Linked DNA regions of Minwuia thermotolerans. The protein of the gene in region 1 binds, or shares a complex with, the protein of each later gene. Links are inferred from orthologs where the notes say so. Each region holds a gene or a part of one and is shown in the gene's direction. Other genes may lie near its edges.

Region 1 (7,448 bases):
CAAGGGCTCGCCGGAATACTGGGTGGCCCGGGTCAAGCCGGGGCGGATCATGTTCGAGCTGGACGGTGTCCCGCACGAGCTGGCCAGGGAAGCCTTCGAACGCGCGGCCGCGAAGCTGCCGATGAAGGTCAAGATGGTCAGCCGGTATCCGGAGGGCAATTGAGATGGACGTGCAGGATATCCGCGCCAAGTCCGAAGACGAACTGAAGGAAAGCCTGACCGACCTGAAGAAGGAGCAGTTCAACCTGCGCTTTCAGCGGGTGACCGGCCAGGTCGAGAACACGGCCCGCATTCGCCAGGTGCGCCGCGAGATCGCGCGCATCAAGACGGTCATGGGCGAGCGGACGAAGGGAGCCTGAGAAGATGCCGAAGCGCGTCATGCAGGGCGTCGCGGTCAGCGACGCCAATGACAAGACGGTGGTCATTCGCGTGGAGCGGCGGGTGAGCCATCCGCTCTACAAGAAGATCATCCGCCACAGCAAGAAGATCCACGCCCATGACCCCGAGAACAGCTGCAAGGTCGGGGACACGGTGCGGGTCATCGAGTGCGCGCCCTACTCCAAGCTGAAGCGCTGGGAAGTGGTGGCGACGAACGTGAGCAACGAGGCCGGCTGATTTCCGCCGATCTTAGTGAAGGGACAGGAGTGGTCCGATGATTCAGATGCAAACCAACCTGGACGTCGCCGACAATTCGGGCGCACGCCGGGTGCAGTGCATCAAGGTGCTGGGCGGCTCGAAGCGCAAGGTGGCCGGCGTGGGCGACATCATCGTCGTCTCCGTCAAGGAGGCCATCCCGCGCGGGCGCGTCAAGAAGGGCGACGTGATGCGCGCGGTGATCGTGCGTACGGCCAAGGAAGTGCGCCGCGGCGACGGCACTGCGATCCGCTTCGATCGCAATGCGGCGGTGCTGATCAACAAGCAGAACGAGCCGATCGGCACGCGCATCTTCGGTCCCGTGACCCGCGAGCTGCGCGGCAAGGGCTACATGAAGATCATCTCGCTGGCGCCGGAGGTTCTGTAACCATGGCCGAGAAGTTCAGGATCAGGAAGGGCGACAAGGTCGTCGTGCTGGCCGGCCGCGACAAGGGCCGCAAGGGCGAGGTGCTGCGCGTCATCCGTGACGAGCGCCGCGTTGTGGTCTCCGGCGTGAACATGATCAAGCGTCATCAGCGTCCCGGCGCGGGCAATCCCGGCGGGATCATCGAGCGCGAGGCGCCGATCCACATTTCCAATGTCGCCCACGAGGACCCGAAGGACGGCGCGCCCACGCGCGTCGGCTTCAAGGTGCTCGAGGATGGCCGCAAGGTGCGCGTCGCCAAGCGGTCCGGCGAAGTGATCGACGTCTGAGGAGGAGCAGGATGGCTCAGCCAAGACTGAAAGAACATTACACCAGCCAGGTCGTTCCGCAGATGACGGAACGGTTCGGCTACAAGAACGTCATGCAGATGCCGAAGCTCGAGAAGATCGTGGTCAATATCGGTGTCGGCGAAGGGGTCAGCGATTCCAAGAAGGTGCAGGCCGCTGCCGCGGAACTGGCCCGGATCACAGGCCAGAGGCCGGTGATCACCAAGGCCCGCAAGTCGGTGGCGACCTTCAAGCTGCGCGAGGGCATGCCGGTGGGCGTGAAGGTCACGCTGCGCGCCAGCCGCATGTACGAGTTCCTGGACCGGCTGATCACCATCGCGCTGCCGCGCGTTCGGGACTTCCGGGGCGTGAACCCCAACAGCTTCGACGGTCACGGCAACTACGCCATGGGCCTGAAGGAACAGATCGTCTTTCCGGAACTCAACTACGACGAGGTCGACGACATCCGGGGCATGGACATCATCATCTGCACGACGGCGCGGACCGACGACGAGGCGCGGGAGCTTCTCGCCGGGTTCAACATGCCGTTCCGCAAGCCGGGGAGCGAATAATGGCCAAGGTCAGCTCTATCGAGAAGGACAAGCAGCGCCGCCAGCTGGTGAAGAAACACGCCGCCAAGCGCGCCGAGCTGAAGGCGATCGCGAAGGATCCTTCGCGTCCGCAGGAAGAGCGCTTCGCCGCCCGTCTGAAGCTGGCGGAACTGCCGCGCAACAGCTCCAAGACGCGCCTGCGCAACCGCTGCGCGATCACCGGCCGGTCCCGCGGTTATTACCGCAAGCTGGGCCTGTCGCGCATCGCGCTGCGTGAACTTGGCTCCCAGGGATTGATCCCGGGCCTCGTCAAGTCGAGCTGGTAAGGATAGAGACATGTCGTTTTCTGATCCCATCGGAGATATGTTGACCCGTATCCGGAACGGCCAGATGGCGCGCAAGACCGCCGTCCGGGCGCCGGCCTCGAAGTTCCGCGCCGGCGTGCTCGACGTGCTCAAGCGCGAAGGCTACATCCGCGATTTCCGTCTGGAAGACGGCGATCGGGGCTTCCCGGAACTGGTCATCGAACTCAAGTATTTCGAGGGCACGCCCGTGATCTCGAAGATTCGCCGCGTCTCGAAGCCGGGCCGGCGCGTCTATTCCAAGATCGCCGACCTGGGCAAGGTCGCCAACGGCCTGGGCATCTCGGTCCTTTCGACCCCGCGGGGCGTGCTCTCCGACGAGGAAGCCCGCGCCGAGAATGTCGGCGGCGAAGTACTCTGCGAGGTGTTCTGATCATGTCGCGTATCGGCAAGAACCCTGTCCCGGTTCCCAGCGGCGTCGACGTCAAGCTGGACGGCCGGGACATCACCGTGAAGGGCAAGCTGGGTCAGCTCAGCATGCGCTTCGTCCCGGAGGTCGAGGTCAGCTTCGACGATGGCAGGATCACGGTCCGGCCCAAGGACGAGAGCCAGAAGTCCCGCATGATGTGGGGCATGCAGCGCACCCTGGCGGCCAATCTGGTCCACGGCGTCTCGGAAGGTTTTCACCGCGATCTGGAGATCACCGGCACCGGCTACCGCGCCCAGGTCCAGGGCAACAAGCTCAACCTGCAGCTCGGTTTCAGCCACGACGTGGTCTATGACATCCCGGACGGCATCGACATCAAGTGCGAGAAGCCGACCTCGATCCGGGTGTCCGGCATCGACAAGCAGCAGGTCGGCCAGGTGGCCGCCGAGATCCGCGGCTGGCGTCCGCCGGAGCCCTACAAGGGCAAGGGCGTGCGCTATGCGGACGAATACGTCGTCCGCAAGGAAGGCAAGAAGAAGTAAGGGCAGCGGCTATGGCTTATTACAAGCGCAAGACAGGGGCGGATCGGCGTCGCGAACGCGTCCGCGCCAAGCTACGCCGGGTTGCCGGCGATCGGCTGCGGCTGTCCATTCACCGCAGTTCCAAGCACATCTACGCCCAGATCATCGACGATCGGGGCGGCCGCACGGTGGCTGCGGCGGGTACCGTCGAGAAGGGCCTGGTCGGCGACATCAAGTCGACCATGTCCGTGGCGGCGGCCGAGGCGGTCGGCAAGGCGCTCGCCGAGCGTGCCGGCCAGGCCGGCGTGAAGTCGGTCGTCTTCGACCGGGGCGGGCTGAAATATCATGGCCGCGTGAAGGCGCTGGCGGACGCCGCCCGTGAGGGCGGCCTGGAATTCTAAGGGGTACGACGCATGGCACGTCCCGACTTTCATGACAGGGATCGCGACAGCGAGTTCGTCGACAAGCTGGTCCACATCAACCGCGTGGCCAAGGTGGTCAAGGGCGGCCGCCGCTTCGGCTTCGCCGCGCTGGTGGTGGTCGGCGACCAGAAGGGCCGCGTCGGCTTCGGCAAGGGCAAGGCCCGCGAGGTGCCGGAGGCGATCCGCAAGGCGACCGAGATGGCCAAGAAAACCATGATCCGCGTGCCGCTGCGCGAGGGCCGGACCCTGCATCACGACATCACCGGCCGTCACGGCGCCGGCAAGGTGGTGCTTCGCGCCGCCCCGGCCGGCACCGGCATCATCGCCGGCGGTCCGATGCGCGCCGTGTTCGAGACGCTCGGCGTGCAGGACGTGGTGACCAAGTCGACCGGCACCTCCAATCCCTACAACATGATCCGCGCGACCTTCGACGCGCTGGAGCACATCACGTCGCCGAAGCGCGTGGCCGCCAAGCGCGGCCGCAAGGTCGGCGACATCGTCAGCCGCCGGGATGACCAGGCGGCGGTTCAGGAGGCGGCCGATGGCTGAGGCAGGCAAGGTCAAGGTGACCCAGATCGGCAGCCCGATCGGGCGGCCGAAGGATCAGCGCGCGACGCTGGTCGGCCTGGGGCTGAACAAGATGCATCGCTCCCGCGTGCTGGAGGACACTCCCTCGGTGCGCGGCATGATCGCGAAGGTACATCACCTGGTGAAGGTGGAGGAAGTCGGCGCCTGAAAAGGCGGGCCGACGGAACGGACAGGAAGGACGATCAGCCATGCGTCTGAATGAGCTGAACGACAATCCGGGCTCGCGGGTCGACCGCAAGCGCGTCGGCCGCGGCATCGGTTCCGGCCGGGGCAAGACCGCCTCGCACGGACAGAAGGGCCAGAAGTCGCGCTCCGGCGTGGCCATCAAGGGCTTCGAAGGCGGCCAGATGCCGATCTACCGGCGGCTGCCGAAGCGCGGCTTCAAGAACATCTTCCGCAAGGACTATGTGGCCGTGAACATCGGCCGGGTGCAGCAGGCGGTCGACGACGGCCGTCTCGACGCGAACGAGAAGGTCAATGGCGCCGCCCTGGTCGCCGCTGGCGTCATCAGCCGCGCCCGCGACGGCGTCCGGCTGCTGGCCAAGGGCGAACTCACGGCGAAGCTCGACTTCGAGATCGCCGGCGCGTCGGCGAAGGCGGTCGAGGCGGTCGAGGGGGCCGGCGGTTCCGTCGCGCTGTCCGACAAGCCGACCGAGGAAGAACTGGCGGCCAAGGCGGCCAAGGCGGAGAAGCGCCGCGAGCGCGCCCGCAGCGGCAAGAAGAAGCCGAAGAAGAAGTGATCGCGGATCGGGGCCGCCCATCCGGCGGCGCGTCCCGATCCTGAATGAACCGAGGGTGTGGCAACAGCGGAGCCGTTCCGGCTCCGCGCCCTTGTTTGAGGTGAACCGATGGCGTCTGCCGCCGAACAACTCGCCGCCAATGTGAACTGGAGCGCCTTCGCCAAGGCGACGGAGCTGCAGAAGCGCCTGTGGTTCACCCTGGGCGCGCTGGTGATCTATCGGCTCGGCACCTACATTCCGGTGCCCGGCGTCGATCCGATCATCATGAAGGACGTCTTCGAGCAGCAGGCCGGCGGCGTCTTCGGCATGTTCAACGTCTTCGCCGGCGGCGCGCTGGAGCGCATGACGATCTTCGCGCTCAACGTCATGCCCTACATTTCCGCTTCCATCATCATGCAGCTGCTGACGACGGTCTCGCCGACCCTGGAGCAGTGGAAGAAGGAAGGCGAGCAGGGCCGCAAGAAGATCAACCAGTACACCCGCTACGGTACGGTGATCCTGGCCGCCTTCCAGGCCTACGGCATCGCCGCGGGACTGGAGGGATTGCAGGGCAGCGCCGGCAGCGCGGTCCAGGATCCGGGCATGTTCTTCCGCTTCACCACCGTGGTGACGCTGACCGGCGGCACGCTGTTCCTGATGTGGCTGGGCGAACAGATCACCGCCCGCGGCGTCGGCAACGGCATCTCGCTCATCATCTTCGCGGGCATCGTCGCCGAGCTGCCCAGCGCGCTGGCCGGCACGCTGGAACTCGGCCGCCTGGGCACGCTGTCGACCGCGGTGATCCTGTTCCTGATCGTCATGGTCGTCGCCACCATCGCCTTCATCGTCTTCGTCGAGCGGGCGCAGCGCCGGGTGCTGGTGCAGTATCCCAAGCGCCAGATGGGCAACCGCATGATCGGGGGCGAGACTTCGCACCTGCCCCTGAAGGTCAACACCGCCGGCGTCATCCCGGCGATCTTCGCTTCGTCGCTGCTGCTGATGCCGGTGACGGTGGCGCAGTTCAGCCAGGCCTCCGGGCCGGAATGGCTGCAGTCGGTCGTCGCCATGCTGGGCCCGGGCCAGCCGCTCTACCTGGCGCTCTACATCTCGGGCGTGGTCTTCTTCTGCTTCTTCTACACCTCGGTGGTCTTCAATCCGCAGGACACGGCCGACAACCTGAAGAAGAACGGCGGTTTCGTGCCCGGCATCCGTCCGGGCCAGCGCACGGCCGAATATCTGGACTATGTGCTGACCCGCATCACCGTGATCGGCGCCGCCTATCTGGCCGCGGTCTGTCTGTTGCCGGAGATCCTGCGCGGGCAGTGGAATGTGCCCTTCTATTTCGGCGGCACGTCCCTGCTGATCGTGGTCTCGGTGACCATGGACACCGTCGGCCAGATCCAGAGCCATCTGCTGGCGCATCAGTACGAGGGGCTGATCAAGAAATCGAAGCTGAGGGGAGCGAGGCGTTGAACATCATCCTTTTCGGCCCTCCGGGCGCGGGCAAGGGAACCCAGGCCCAGTTCATCGTGGAACGCTATGGCGTGGTGCAGCTCTCGACGGGGGACATGCTGCGCGCCGCGGTGGCCGAGGGCACCGAACTGGGCAAGCAGGCCAAGGCGGTGATGGACCGAGGCGACCTGGTCGACGACGCGACCATCATCGGCATCATCGGCGACCGGATCGACGAGCCCGACTGCCGCAACGGTTTCATCCTGGACGGCTTCCCGCGCACCCAGGCCCAGGCAGAGGGGCTGGACCGGCTGCTGGCGGACAAGGGGCTGAAGCTCGACGCGGTGATCGAGATCCGCGTGCCCGACGAGGAACTCTACAAGCGCATCGAGACCCGCGCCGCCGAGACCGGCGGCGCCCGGGCCGACGACAACGCGGAGACGCTGAAGAAGCGTCTCGACGTCTATCATTCGCAGACCGCGCCGGTGCTGTCCTACTACGAGAAGCAGGGCATGCTGGACACCGTGGACGGTCTGCAGTCAATCGAGGCGGTGACGACGGAGATCACCAAGGTTCTGGACGGGAAAGAATAGGCCGGAGGCGGTTGACGGACAGACGCGCATTCGTATAATCGCGCGCCTTCAACGAGCTTCTGGTCTTCGGGCGGCCTTCGCCGCGCCTTCCCGGCTGCGTTATTTGAGGAGAGAGCAACGTGGCGCGTATTGCTGGTGTCAACATTCCGAGCGCGAAACGCGTGGAGATCGGTCTGACCTACATTCACGGAATTGGCTCGGCCAAGGCCAGGGAGATCTGCGACAAGATCGGGATCGCCCAGGAACGGCGCGTCAACGACCTGACCGACGCCGAGGTCATCCAGATCCGCGAGGTCATCGAGAGCGACTACATGGTCGAAGGCGACCTGCGCCGCGAGACCGCGATGAACATCAAGCGGCTGATGGACCTGAAGTGCTATCGCGGGCTCCGGCACCGCCGCAGCCTGCCTGTGCGCGGCCAGCGGACCCACACCAACGCCCGCACCCGCAAGGGGCCGGCCAAGCCGATCGCCGGCAAGAAGAAGTAGGATCCAGATGGCGAAGAAAGAAACACGCGTCCGCCGCCGCG
Region 2 (3,927 bases), on another replicon or contig:
GGGCGTGGACGGCCGGTTCGGGATCCGCGGTCTTGACGTACTCCTCGTAGCGCGCCTGCAGCGCCGCCTCGTCGATTTCCGCCTCGATCCTGTCGAGCAGGAAATATTCGAGGATGCGCGAGCGACGGAAGGCCTCCACCTCCGCCTTCAGATCCTCGCTCTCGGCGACATCCGTCTCCTTCGCCGCCTCCAGCAGCAGGCGATTGTTCACCGCGCGGCGGACCAGCATCGGATAGAGCACGTTGATGGGCACCTGGCGGTATTGCTGCGGCAGATCCTGCATCAGCGCCATGACCTCGTCGAAGCGCAGTTCCTGGCCGCCGACGCGGGCCACCACCGGGTTCTCCTCGGCGGGCATGGCGGGCGCGGCCTGCTGGGTCTGCTGCGCCACGGCCGACGCCGCCGCCAGACCGATGGCAAGCGCCGTCGCGGCGCCCAGAACGCGGGACTTGAGCATGTCGGGATCCTGTTTCCGGAAACGATAGGGTCGCCGCCACACATATAGCTTCAGGTGCCGCGTCACAACCGCGGGCTCGGCCTCGGCGTCGCGTTGACAGGCGTTCCGGGCCCGCCTATGTCACGCACACGCAGTTCTCCCGGCCTCCGCTCGGCATTTCACGTCGATTCACGCCCCCCGGAGGGCCGGCATTCAGGGATACATTTCATGCTCGGCGCCATCGCCCGGAAAATCTTCGGTACGCCCAACGACCGCATCGTCAAGACCTATCTCAAGCGCGTGGAGCCGATCTCCGCGCTGGAGCCCGAAGTCGAGGCGAAATCCGATGAGGAACTGCGCCAGCGCATTCAGGAGATGAAGGCGGAGGTCGCCGGCGGCCGCGCCCTGGACGACCTGCTGCCCGAGACCTTCGCCATTGTCCGCGAGGCGGCCAAACGCACCCTGGGGCAGCGCCACTTCGATGTACAGATCGTCGGCGGCATGGCCCTGCACGAGGGCCGGATCGCCGAGATGAAGACGGGCGAGGGCAAGACTCTGGTGGCGACCCTGCCCGTGGTGCTCAACGCTCTCACGGGCAAGGGCGTCCATGTCGTCACCGTCAACGACTACCTCGCCCGGCGCGACAGCGAATGGATGGGCGAGATCTACCGCTTCCTGGGTCTGACGGTCGGCTGCATCGTCAACGGCCTGAACGACGCCGAACGCCGCCAAGCCTACGCCGCCGACGTCACCTACGCCACGAACAACGAACTCGGCTTCGACTACCTGCGCGACAACATGAAGTTCAGCCGCGGTGAGATGGTGCAGCGTGGCCACCACTTCGCCATCGTCGACGAGGTCGATTCGATCCTGGTCGACGAGGCCCGGACGCCGCTGATCATCTCCGGCCCGGCCGAGGGCTCGTCGACGCTGTACAAGACCATCGACCCGCTGATCCTCGAACTGTCCGACGAGCATTTCGAGGTCGACGAGAAGGCCCGCGCCGCCACCCTGACCGAGGAAGGCCAGGAGTTCATAGAGAGCCGGCTGGCGGAGCTGGAGATGCTGCACAGCCCCAGCCTCTACGACATGGAGAACGTCACCGTCGTTCACCATGTCAACCAGGCGCTGAGGGCGCACAAGCTGTTCAGCCGCGACACCGACTACATCGTCCGCGACGACAGGGTGATCATCATCGACGAGTTCACAGGCCGCATGATGGAAGGCCGCCGCTACTCGGAGGGTCTGCATCAGGCGCTGGAGGCGAAGGAACAGGTCACGATCCAGCCGGAAAACCAGACGCTGGCTTCGATCACCTTCCAGAACTACTTCCGCAGCTACGACAAGCTGGCCGGCATGACCGGCACGGCATCGACCGAGGCGGAAGAGTTCGAACAGATCTACAAGCTGCCCGTGGTCGAGATCCCGACCAATGTCCCCGTCGCCCGCAACGATCAGGACGACGAGGTCTACCGCAGCGCCCAGGAAAAATATAACGCGATCATCGACCTGATCGAGGATTGTCAGAAGCGCGGCCAGCCGGTGCTGGTCGGCACCGTCTCCATCGAGAAGTCCGAGACGCTTTCGGAGCTGCTGAAGCAGCGCAAGATCGAGCACAGCGTCCTGAACGCGCGGCATCACGAACAGGAAGCGCAGATCATCGCGCTGGCGGGCCGGTCGGGCGCCGTCACAATCGCCACCAACATGGCCGGCCGAGGCACCGACATCCAGCTGGGCGGCAATCTGGACATGCGCCTGGCCAACGAGCTCGAGGACGTGAAGGACGAAAGCAAGCGTGCGGAGCTGGAGGAGAAGATCCGCCGCGAGGTCGAGGAGGACCGCCAGAAGGTGCTTGCCGCCGGCGGGCTGTTCGTGGTCGGCACGGAACGCCACGAGAGCCGGCGCATCGACAATCAGCTCCGCGGCCGCTCCGGCCGTCAGGGCGATCCGGGCGCCTCGCGCTTTTTCCTCAGTCTGGAAGACGACCTGATGCGCATCTTCGGCTCGGAGCGCATGGACACCATGCTGCGCCGTCTGGGCCTGAAGGAGGGCGAGGCCATCGTCCATCCCTGGATCAACAAGGCGTTGGAGAAGGCGCAGCAGAAGGTCGAGGCGCGCAACTACGACATCCGCAAGAACCTGCTGAAGTTCGACGACGTGATGAACGACCAGCGCAAGGTCATCTACGAACAACGCCTGGAGCTGATGGATGCCGAGGACGTCTCGGAGACGGTCGTCGACATGCGGCGCGAGACCGTGGACACCGTCGTCGCCCGGCACATCCCGCCCAACGCCTATCCGGAGCAGTGGGACACGCAGGGGCTGGAGGAGGAGATCCGGCGCATCTTCGGCCTGGACCTGCCCATCGGCGACTGGGCCGGCGAGGAAGGCATCGCCGACGAGGAAATCGTCGATCGGGTGAACAACGCCGTCGACCGCCACATGGCGGAGAAGGCCGCGCGCTATACGCCGGCGATCATGCGTATGGTCGAGAAGAGCCTGCTGCTGCAGATTCTCGACCAGACCTGGAAGGAACACCTGCAGCAGCTCGACTTCCTGCGCCAGGCGGTCGGCCTGCGCGCCTACGCCCAGCGTGATCCGCTGAACGAGTACAAGGCCGAAGCGTTCGAGCTGTTCGAGGGCATGCTGAACCGCATGCGCGAGACCGTGACAGGCGCCCTGTCCAACCTCGAGCTCAGGATGGACGAGCCGGAACAGGCCGTGCCGCAGCCGCGCGGGCCTTCGCAGGACGAGCTGGTGGCGGTCCACCCGGAAGCCGGCGGCGTCGATGACGCTGCCGCCGCGGAGCAGGGCGACACCCAGACCGTGGTGCGGCGCAAGGCCGAAGCCGCCAACCCCGACGATCCCTCAAGCTGGGGACGCGTCCGCCGCAATGCCCCCTGCCCGTGCGGTTCGGGCAAGAAGTACAAGCACTGCCACGGCGCGGCCTGAGCCGCCCGCCGTCCCGTCAGTATCGGCGGACGCGCACCGTATTGCCGCCCGAACGGAAATAGACCGTCGAGCCGCGGCGGATGCGCAATCCGCTTGCGGCGGCCCGGTTGCGGCCGGTGCGCGCGAGCACTTCGGCGCGGCCGGCGTCAAGGGCGTGCACCCGCTCGGTGTTCCAGGCGTCCATCACCAGCTTGCGGTAGCGCAGGGCGCGTTCGGGCGTGCGGCTGTGATAGAAGGAGACGGCGCGCGACCATGAACGCGTCTCCTCGAACAGCTCCTTGAGGAACCGTGCGGCATAGTCCGCGTTCACGATCGGCGTGAAGGCCTGCCGCAGATCCCCGAACGCGTCCGGGTGATATTTCTGGTTCACCTGCATGCAGCCGATGTCGATGCTCCTGACGCCCTCCGACTTCAATCGCTCGACCTTGGCCATGGCCTCTTCGCGGGTCTCGAACCAGTGGCCCGTCCCCTCGGCATTAATTGTCCACGGCCAGGCAGTCTTTTCCGCCCCGTCCGGCAGCATCCGCCCCGATTCGACG
Region 3 (3,497 bases), on another replicon or contig:
GCGGTCATGGTCGACTCGATCTGCCGGTTCAGCATGTCCTGCCGCAGGCTCTCGACGAACTCGCCCTCTGAAAAGCCGGCGCGGCGCAAGGTTTCCTCGAAGCGGAAGCGGTCGAAGTTCCCGGTCGGGCCCGTGAACCCCGGGTCGTTGCGGATCTCGATGGCCACTGCATCGTCGGTTACCCCAAGACCGAGTTCCTCGGCTTCCTCGGCCAGGACAGCGTTGTCGACCATCCCCGAAAGGACCTGATTGTAGAGCCCGATCTGGATGGCGAGTTCCGGATCGATGGGCCGGTTCTGCTGCTGGGAGAGAAACTGGATCCGCCGCTGCGCCTCGTTGACGAAGCGCTGGCTCTCGATCTCGCGGTCGCCGACGGTGGCCACCGGGGCATTCGGGGCCGTTCCGACAAAGTCGTTCAGACCCCACAGCGCGAAGCTGAGGATCAGGAGGACCAGCAGGGCCCGGACGACCCATTTGGCCATGCCCTTTTGCGTCTTCTGCATCATGGTGCTGTCTCGCGGCTCCGCGCTTGGAATTCGGCTGGCGGACATTAGTCGCGCCCCGCGCGCCCCGCAACCGCCGCGCGCCCTTGCGACGGGTGACCTCGGGCGCGATCCGCGCTATGCACTCCATATGGATCCAGCAGGGGGTATGGTGATGCTGATTGCCGGCAACTGGAAGATGAACGGACTTGCCGCTGACGCCGCGGAGCAGGTCAGGGCGCTGGCGGATGGTATCGGACGCGCCGGCGGTGCGGAACTTCTGATCTGTCCGCCGGCGACGCTGATCCCGATCATGGCGCGGGCGCTGGAGGAAGCCGGGATCCGCGACCGCGTGGCGCTGGGCGGCCAGGATTGCCATATCGCCGAGAAGGGTGCGCACACCGGCGACATCTCCGCCTGGATGCTGAAGGACATCGGCTGCAGCCATGTCATCGTCGGCCATTCGGAACGGCGCATCGACCACGGCGAGGACGACGACCTGATCCGCGCAAAGGCCGAAGCCGCGCTGGAGGCGGGCCTCGTCGCCATCGTCTGCATCGGCGAGACCGAGGCGCAGCGGCAGGCCGAGGAAACCGAACTCGTGCTCTCGCACCAGCTCCGGGGGTCGATGCCGTCGGGGGCGACGCGGGAGAACGCGGTGATCGCCTACGAACCCGTCTGGGCGATCGGTACGGGACACACGCCGACGGCCGAGGACGTGGCCCATGTGCATCGGCATATCCGCACCGTGGCCGAGGATTTCTTCCCCGACGACCTGCGCATTCTCTATGGCGGTTCCGTCAAGCCCGACAATGCCGGGGCGCTGCTGGCGGTCGACGGGGTCGACGGCGCGCTGGTCGGCGGGGCCAGTCTGAAGGCCGAGGATTTCCTTGCCATCGCCGCGGCGGCGAAGGTCTGAGGCCGGCCGCTTGACCAGCCGGGCATTGCATCCGATCTGATAGTGTGTAAAAGCCGCCCCAGCCCCAAGTCAGCCCGGAATTTCCGCAGCCCATGCTTACCATCATCACCGTCATCCACGTCCTGATCGCCATTGCGATGGTCGGCGTCATCCTCATGCAGCGGTCCGAAGGCGGTGCGCTCGGCATCGGTGGCGGATCGGGCGGCGGCATGGGCGGCATCATGTCCGGCCGGGGCACGGCGAATCTGCTGACGCGGACCACGGCGGTGCTGGCGGCGATGTTCATCGCCACGTCGATCATCCTGGCCATCCTGGTCGGGGGCAAGGACGAATCGGGATCGATTCTCGACCAGCCGGTGCAGCAGCAGGCCCCTGCCGCACCCGCGCAGCCCGAAGGTCCGGCTGTCCCGCAATCCGATTAATCCGCCGGTTTTCCTGCCGCTTGCGCCGGTCCGCGGATCGGCGCTTTGTCGCCTGCGCGTTTTCCGATAGAAGGAAGGTCCATGACGCGGTTCATCTTCATCACCGGCGGCGTGGTTTCCTCACTCGGCAAAGGACTGGCATCCGCCTCTCTGGGCGCGCTGCTGCAGGCCCGCGGCTATACGGTGCGGCTGCGCAAGCTGGACCCCTATATCAACGTCGACCCGGGGACCATGAGTCCCTACCAGCACGGCGAGGTCTACGTCACCGAGGACGGGGCCGAGACGGACCTGGACCTGGGCCACTACGAACGCTTCACCGGCGTCGCGGCCAACCAGGCCGACAATGTCACCACCGGCCGCATCTACCAGACCGTGATCGAGCGCGAACGCCGCGGCGACTATCTGGGCGCCACGGTGCAGGTGATTCCGCACATCACCGACGCCATCAAGGAATTCATCCTGGCGGGCACCGAGGGCCACGACTTCGTCCTGGTCGAGATCGGCGGCACGGTAGGCGATATCGAGAGCCTGCCGTTCCTGGAGGCGATCCGCCAGTTGGGCCAGGAACTCGGCCGCGACCGTGCCATGTTCGTGCACCTCACCCTGGTGCCCTTCATCCGCGCCGCGGGCGAGCTGAAGACCAAGCCGACCCAGCACTCGGTGAAGGAACTGCGTTCCATCGGCATTCAGCCCGAGATGCTGGTCTGCCGCTGCGAGACCGGCATTCCGGAAGGCGAGCGGCGCAAGATCGCGCTGTTCTGCAATGTCCGGCCGGAGGCCGTCATCCAGGCGCCGGACATCGACAACATCTACAACGCGCCGATCATGTTCCATGCCCAGGGGCTGGACGTGGAGGTGCTGAACCACTTCCGTCTGGATTCCACCGACGAACCGGATCTGAGCCGCTGGCGCCTGATCGGTGAGCGCGTCGGCAATCCGGAGGGTGCGGTGAAGGTCGGTATCGTCGGCAAGTATGTGGGCTTGCCCGACGCCTACAAGTCGCTGGCCGAAGCGCTGCGCCATGGCGGCATCGCCAACAATGTCCGCGTCGACGTCGAGTGGCTGGATTCCGAGGTCTTCGAAACCGACGAGGGCGCGGTGCAGCGCCTGGAGGACGTCAACGCGATCCTGGTCCCCGGTGGCTTCGGCGAGCGCGGCGCCCAGGGAAAGATGCGCGCGGCGCAGTTCGCCCGCACCCGCCAGGTGCCGTATTTCGGCATCTGCTTCGGCATGCAGATGGCGGTCATCGAGGCCGCCCGGAGCCTTGTCGGCCTCAACGACGCCAACACGACAGAATTTGGCCCGTGCCAGGACCCCGTGGTCGGCCTGATGACCGAATGGGAACGCGAGGGCGGGCAGAAGGAGCGGCGCACGGGCAAGGATGACATGGGCGGCACGCTCCGCCTCGGGCGCTATCCGTGCGATCTGAAGGAGGGCAGCCGCGTTGCGGAAATCTATGGCAGCCGCTCGATCAGCGAACGTCACCGCCACCGCTACGAGGTCAACATCAACTACCGTGAGGCGCTGGAGGCGAACGGCATGGTCTTTTCCGGCCTGTCGCCGGACGGCCGCCTGCCGGAGATCGTGGAACTGTCCGACCATCCCTGGTTCATCGGCGTGCAGTTCCATCCCGAATTGAAATCGCGGCCCTTCGAGCCACATCCATTGTTCGCC

What was found.
Region 2: the proteins of secY (region 1) and secA are in contact, whole or in part, in a crystal structure (PDB 3DIN), measured with the Thermotoga maritima proteins. The link is inferred for Minwuia thermotolerans from one-to-one orthologs. Residues at the interface, in WP_004081795.1 of Thermotoga maritima: Glu108, Gly109, Glu110, Glu111, Ala236, Glu237, Arg238, Arg239, Ile240, Thr241, Ile242, Gln243, Tyr244, Ala245, Arg246, Arg247, Val248, Thr249, Gly250, Arg251, Arg252, Val253, Tyr254, Gly256, Ala257, Ser258, Thr259, Tyr260, Leu261, Pro262; in WP_004082002.1 of Thermotoga maritima: Glu261, Ala262, Arg263, Lys300, Ala301, Arg302, Thr303, Ile304, Ile305, Leu323, Tyr324, Asp325, Pro326, Val329, Ser330, Tyr333, Ile336, Lys340, Phe345, Val349, Glu363, Phe364, Tyr374, Ser375, Gly376, Gly377, Glu393, Ile395, Thr482, Ser483.
Region 3: secY (region 1) and secG share a complex: the UniProt entries of both Escherichia coli proteins name them as parts of the sec protein translocase complex. The link is inferred for Minwuia thermotolerans from one-to-one orthologs.

The regions. Positions count from the first base shown.
Region 1 is NZ_PIGG01000076.1:5,802-13,249, forward strand. The notes cover bases 4,227-7,175. They hold secY (preprotein translocase subunit SecY), read left to right. Parts: upstream 4,227-5,003; coding sequence 5,004-6,347; downstream 6,348-7,175. Other genes in these bases: rpmD (50S ribosomal protein L30), read left to right, coding at 4,227-4,303; rplO (50S ribosomal protein L15), read left to right, coding at 4,344-4,895; CWC60_RS21535 (adenylate kinase), read left to right, coding at 6,344-6,919; rpsM (30S ribosomal protein S13), read left to right, coding at 7,039-7,175. In the rest of the region: rplP (50S ribosomal protein L16), read left to right, coding at 1-163; rpmC (50S ribosomal protein L29), read left to right, coding at 165-359; rpsQ (30S ribosomal protein S17), read left to right, coding at 364-615; rplN (50S ribosomal protein L14), read left to right, coding at 653-1,021; rplX (50S ribosomal protein L24), read left to right, coding at 1,024-1,347; rplE (50S ribosomal protein L5), read left to right, coding at 1,359-1,916; rpsN (30S ribosomal protein S14), read left to right, coding at 1,916-2,221; rpsH (30S ribosomal protein S8), read left to right, coding at 2,232-2,630; rplF (50S ribosomal protein L6), read left to right, coding at 2,633-3,166; rplR (50S ribosomal protein L18), read left to right, coding at 3,178-3,546; rpsE (30S ribosomal protein S5), read left to right, coding at 3,559-4,116; more of rpmD, read left to right, coding at 4,109-4,226; more of rpsM, read left to right, coding at 7,176-7,407; rpsK (30S ribosomal protein S11), read left to right, coding at 7,415-7,448. UniProt on the Escherichia coli protein: The central subunit of the protein translocation channel SecYEG. Consists of two halves formed by TMs 1-5 and 6-10.
Region 2 is NZ_PIGG01000026.1:241,773-245,699, reverse strand. The notes cover bases 358-3,588. They hold secA (preprotein translocase subunit SecA), read left to right. Parts: upstream 358-664; coding sequence 665-3,388; downstream 3,389-3,588. Other genes in these bases: CWC60_RS23525 (transglycosylase SLT domain-containing protein), read right to left, coding at 3,405-3,588; CWC60_RS06955 (peptidylprolyl isomerase), read right to left, coding at 358-457. Outside these bases: more of CWC60_RS06955, read right to left, coding at 1-357; more of CWC60_RS23525, read right to left, coding at 3,589-3,927. UniProt on the Escherichia coli protein: Required for protein export, interacts with the SecYEG preprotein conducting channel.
Region 3 is NZ_PIGG01000031.1:98,738-102,234, reverse strand. What follows is about bases 358-3,158. They hold secG (preprotein translocase subunit SecG), read left to right. Parts: upstream 358-1,493; coding sequence 1,494-1,823; downstream 1,824-3,158. Other genes in these bases: CWC60_RS08355 (CTP synthase), read left to right, coding at 1,905-3,158; tpiA (triose-phosphate isomerase), read left to right, coding at 652-1,401; CWC60_RS08370 (peptidylprolyl isomerase), read right to left, coding at 358-506. Outside these bases: more of CWC60_RS08370, read right to left, coding at 1-357; more of CWC60_RS08355, read left to right, coding at 3,159-3,497. UniProt on the Escherichia coli protein: Subunit of the protein translocation channel SecYEG. Overexpression of some hybrid proteins has been thought to jam the protein secretion apparatus resulting in cell death; while this may be true it also results in FtsH-mediated degradation of SecY.